DNA from 2 places in the Kribbella sp. NPDC004875 genome. Region 2 is predicted to be linked to the other one. Evidence: riboswitches for the same ligand, from Rfam matches in the RefSeq annotation. Region 2 holds a riboswitch; the other holds the start of a gene.
What was found. A riboswitch is a leader RNA that binds a small molecule or an ion and turns the genes downstream of it on or off. The one in region 2 is predicted to bind S-adenosylmethionine.
Positions count from the first base shown of each region.

Region 1: it holds a riboswitch for S-adenosylmethionine, as region 2 does, so the genes downstream of both, ACFYRH_RS13480 (aminotransferase class V-fold PLP-dependent enzyme) here and thrC (threonine synthase) in region 2, are expected to answer to the same signal.

Region 1 is NZ_JBIALI010000002.1:508,091-510,476, forward strand. It holds gene ACFYRH_RS13480 (aminotransferase class V-fold PLP-dependent enzyme) at 1-1,032, opposite strand, end outside; SAM riboswitch class IV at 1,049-1,162, opposite strand; gene ACFYRH_RS13485 (DinB family protein) at 1,273-1,788, shown strand; gene ACFYRH_RS13490 (DUF6351 family protein) at 1,925-2,386, shown strand, end outside.
Region 2 is NZ_JBIALI010000007.1:202,817-205,202, reverse strand. It holds gene ACFYRH_RS35305 (DNA-3-methyladenine glycosylase family protein) at 1-637, shown strand, start outside; SAM riboswitch class I at 863-1,003, shown strand; gene thrC (threonine synthase) at 1,017-2,282, shown strand; gene ACFYRH_RS35295 (ubiquitin-like small modifier protein 1) at 2,279-2,386, shown strand, end outside.

The DNA of each region.
Region 1 (2,386 bases), on a different contig from region 2:
GTCTGCACCGAAGATCGAGTACGTCGTGACGTTGTCGATCTGCGCGAGCCCGGTGCGCAGGCGGGCCAGCAGGCTCCGCTCGTGCTGCTCGATGGCGTCGCGGTGCTTGCTGATCGCGGCGCAGGCCGAAGCGAGGGCGATCGCACCGATGACGTTCGGGGAGCCACCTTCGTGCCGCGCCGGCCCGGTCGACCAGATCACGGTGTCCTCGGTGACCGCGTGGGTCGCGCCACCGCCGTACAGGTACGGGTCGGCGGCGTCGAGCCAGTCGGAGCGGCCGATCAGTGCGCCGGCGCCGTACGGGGCGTAGAGCTTGTGACCGGACAGTGCGACCCAGTCGACGTCCAGCGTGGCGATGTCGACCGGGCGGTGCGGCGCCAGCTGCGCGGCGTCGAGGCAGACCCGGGCACCGTGGGCCTTGGCGACGGCGGCGATCTCGGCGATCGGGAAGATCTCGCCGGTCACGTTGGACGCGCCGGTGACGACCACCAGACGCGGACCCTCGGGCGCCCGACGGAGGGCGTCGGCGACGTTGCTCACTGCCTCGGTCTGGCTCGCCGGAGCCTTCAGACGCACCGTGCGCTCAGCCGGCCAGGGCAGCAGCGCCGCGTGGTGCTCGGACTCGAACACGATCACGGTCGCGTCCGCCGGCACGGCGTGGGCCAGGAGGTTCAACGCGTCGGTGGTCTGCCGGGTGAAGATCACCTGGTCGTCCGCCCGAGCACCGACGAACGCGTGCACCTCGGCGCGCGCCCGCTCGTACCACTGGGTGGTGATGCGCGAGGCGTACCCGTTTCCGCGGTGCACTGACGCGTACGACGGCAGCGCGGCCTCGACGCTGTTCCGCACCGACTCCAGACACGGCGCGCTCGCACCGTGGTCGAAGTTCGCGTAGTCGGTGACGCGGCCGTCGGCGAGCGGGACCAGCAGATCCGAGCCGACGGTGGCGGGGATGCTGCCGGTCGCGAGCCGGGCGACGGTCGGTCGCGAGGACGTCGTACTGGCCGGCTCGAGGATGGACAGGATCGACATGAGGATGCTCCCAGGAAGTCCGCACTTGCCGAACGGGGTATCCGCACGGCCTGGTCTTCACCCGGGGCACCCCACCGCGGAGGAGGGTTGCCGGCCAGCTAGCCGGGGCTTGTCGCTGGCACTCATGACCTGCCGTGAACGGTAACGAACGGGACACGGGGTCCGCCAGTGCGAATCTCATGTGATGAGATAGGCGAACACATCGTGGACACGGTGGGGATTGCACAGTGAGGAATGCGAATGACCTGGAGAGCACCTGCGGTCGAGCGGCCGGACGGCTCGTTGACTGCGCCCGAACGTGAACTGCTGCAGGGCTACCTGGATTTCTATCGCACCACGCTGCTGTTCAAGTGCGCGGGGCTGACCGCCGAGCAGTTGGCCGAGCACCCGTCGCCGCCGTCCAACCTGTCGCTGCTCGGCCTGATCCGGCACCTCACCAAGGTCGAGCGGATCTGGTTCCGGATTCACTTCGCCGACGCGCCCGCCGAGCCGCTGTTCGCTCCCGAGCTCGGCAAGGACGCGGACTTCGAGCTGATCGATCCCGCGGACGCACAGGCGGCGTACGAGGGTCTGATCGCCGAGTGGCAGCTGTCCGACGCGGCGGCCGCCGGCCGGTCCCTGGATGATCGGTTCACGTTCAGTGGCACCGAGTCGACGCTGCGGATGATCTACATCCACCTGATCGGCGAGTACGGCCGGCACTGCGGTCACGCCGACCTGCTCCGCGAGCAGCTGGACGGCACCACCGGCGCCTAGGGGGTGCCTGACGGTTCCCCGCCTACTGCGCGGCACTCGGCACGGAACCGTCAGACACCCCCAGTGGTCCACCGCGGCTGGAAAACGATTGCCGTTCGGTCTTCCCGGCGGGGACTTGCTGTGCTCGACTCGTCACATGAAGCGAACGACCGCCCTCGTGGCGCTTGCAACGGCGATGATTGCCGCTGTCCTGGCGTTACCTGCCAGCGCGGCGTCCGGGGTGCGGATCGAGGTGCTGTCCACACCCCGCCCCGACATGGTCAGCGACGGCAACGCGCTGATCTCCGTCACCGGCCGGCACCTGGAGGACCTGAAGGTCCGCCTGAACGGCCGTGACGTCACCGGTTCCTTTACCCGCACCGCGGACAAGTTGGTCGGCGTGGTCCAGGGCCTCGTCAACGGCCGCAACACGGTCACCGCGGCCGGCGCCCGGCTCGTGGTCACCAACCATCCGCGGACCGGCCCGCTGCTCGCCGGTCCGCACGAGACCCCGTTCGTCTGCGGTACGGCGGACTTCATCACGCTCGCGAAGGTCAAGCTCGGGCCGCCGACCGACGCGAACTGCTCGGTGCCGACCCGCGTCGACTACCTGTACCGC
Region 2 (2,386 bases):
GGCGCGGCGGTTCCCGCATGTGCGGGTGCCACGCTCGCGCGCGGTGTTCGAGGCGATGGCGGCCGCGGGGATCGAGCAGGTGGTGACCGGCAAGGAGGCGTTCCGCGCGTGGCGGCTGCTGCTGCGTGAGTACGGCGAACCCGCGCCGGGGCCGACGCCACCGGACGGGCGGCAGATGATGGTCCCGCCGGCGCCCGAGGAGTGGCGACTGATCCCGTCCTGGCAGTGGCTGCGGGCGGGCGTGGAGAACCGGCGCTCGCGGGTCGTCGTGACCGCGGCGACCCGGGCGAAGGCGCTGGAGCGGACGCTCGAGCTGGACGACTCCGCGGAGATCGAGCGGCGGCTGCGGTCGTTGCCCGGGGTGGGCGTGTGGACGGCGGCCGAGGTACGGCAGCGGGCGCACGGCGACGCGGACGCGTTCTCGTTCGCGGACTACCACGTCTCCCGGAACGTCTCGTACGCGCTGATCGGCGAGGAGCTGGACGACGAAGGCTGCGCCGAACTCATCGAGCCGTACCGCGGGCACCGCTTCCGGGTCCAGCGCCTGCTCGAACTCACCGGCATCGGCCACCCCCGCTTCGGCCCCCGCAAGTCGCTCCCGACCCACACCCCGGGCGCCACCCACCGCCTCCGCTGACCCGGGCGGACCGCCACCACTCAGTAACGCCGGCCGATTCACCGGCGCCCCGCCTGACGGCGCTCGGCGGCCGGCGTTCGGGGGCGGTTGGTGAGTGGTGGGTGTCCGCTCGGTCGCGGATCTCCAGAGGATCCGGGTCCGCGGTGACGGCGCCGACTGAGATCGCTCGTCTCGGATGGTGGGATCACAGGACACAATATGGACCCGATTGGGTAATCTCGGGGGAGCTCATCCAGAGGGACTGAGGGAAACGGCCCGTTGACGTCCCGGCAACCCTCCCCGTGGAGCCCCCGTCCGGGGCGTGTCCGCGAGGGAACGGTGCCAAATCCGTCCCGCGCCGAGATCCGGCTCCGGGGAAGATGAGGAGGGAACCTCACTCATGAGCCTGACCGCCGCCGGTACCCACACCATCCGTGAAGGTGCCTTTGGCAACGGTACGCACCTGAGCTGTCGCGCCTGTGGCGCGAAGTCGCCGCTCGGTCCGTTCTACGCCTGTATGGAGTGCTTCGGTCCGCTGGAAGTCGGATACGAGTACCCGACGATCACCCGCGAGCAGATCGAGGCCGGCCCGAAGAACATCTGGCGCTACCAGCCGCTGCTGCCCGTCCCCGTCGACGTGGCCAGCTACCCGAACACCGAGCCCGGCTACACCCGGCTCATCGACGCCAAGAACCTGGCCCGCGAACTGGGCCTGAAGAAGCTCTGGGTGAAGGACGACTCCGGCAACCCGACCCACTCGTTCAAGGACCGGGTGGTCGCGAGCGCGTTGAGCGCCACCCGCGAGCTGGGCATGAAGGTCTTCGCCTGCCCCTCCACCGGGAACCTGGCGAACGCTGTCGCCGCGGCCGCCGCCCGGGCCGGCATCCGCTCGGTCGTCTTCATCCCGAAGGACCTGGAGCGCCCGAAGATCATCACCACCGCCGTGTACGGCGGGACGCTGGTCGCCGTCGACGGCAACTACGACGACGTGAACAAGCTGGCCTCCGAGATCGCCGGTGAGGAAGAGGGCTGGGCGTTCGTGAACGTCAACGTCCGCCCGTACTACTCCGAGGGCTCCAAGACGCTGGCCTTCGAGATCGCCGAGCAGCTCGGCTGGCGGCTGCCGCAGCAGATCGTGATCCCGGTCGCGTCCGGCTCGCAGCTGACCAAGATCGACAAGGGCTTCACCGAGCTCGGCAAGCTCGGCCTCGTCGACGCCACCGACTACAAGGTGTACGGCGCACAGGCGACCGGCTGCTCGCCGGTGGCGCAGGCGTTCCGCGACGGCCACGACGTGGTCAAGCCGGTGAAGCCGGACACGATCGCGAAGTCGCTGGCGATCGGCAACCCGGCCGACGGCCCGTACGTGCTGGACGTGGCCCGCCGCACCGGTGGCGCGATCGAAGACGTCAGCGACGACGAGGTCGTCGAGGGCATCCAGTTGCTGGCCCGCACCGAGGGCGTGTTCGCCGAGACGGCGGGCGGCGTGACGGTCGCGACGCTGAAGAAGCTGATCGCGACCGGGCAGCTCGACCCCGAGGCCGAGACCGTGATCATCAACTCCGGCGACGGGCTGAAGACGCTCGACGCCGTGGCCGACCGGGTCGGCCCCAAGGTGACCATCCCCGCGTCGTACGACGCCTTCGTGAAGGCAGGGCTGCAGTGAGTGTGAGCGTTCGGGTCCCGACCATCCTGCGGCCCTACACCCAGGGTGCCTCCGAGGTGTCCGCGGAGGGCGGCACGCTGACCGAGGTGCTCGACTCGCTGGAC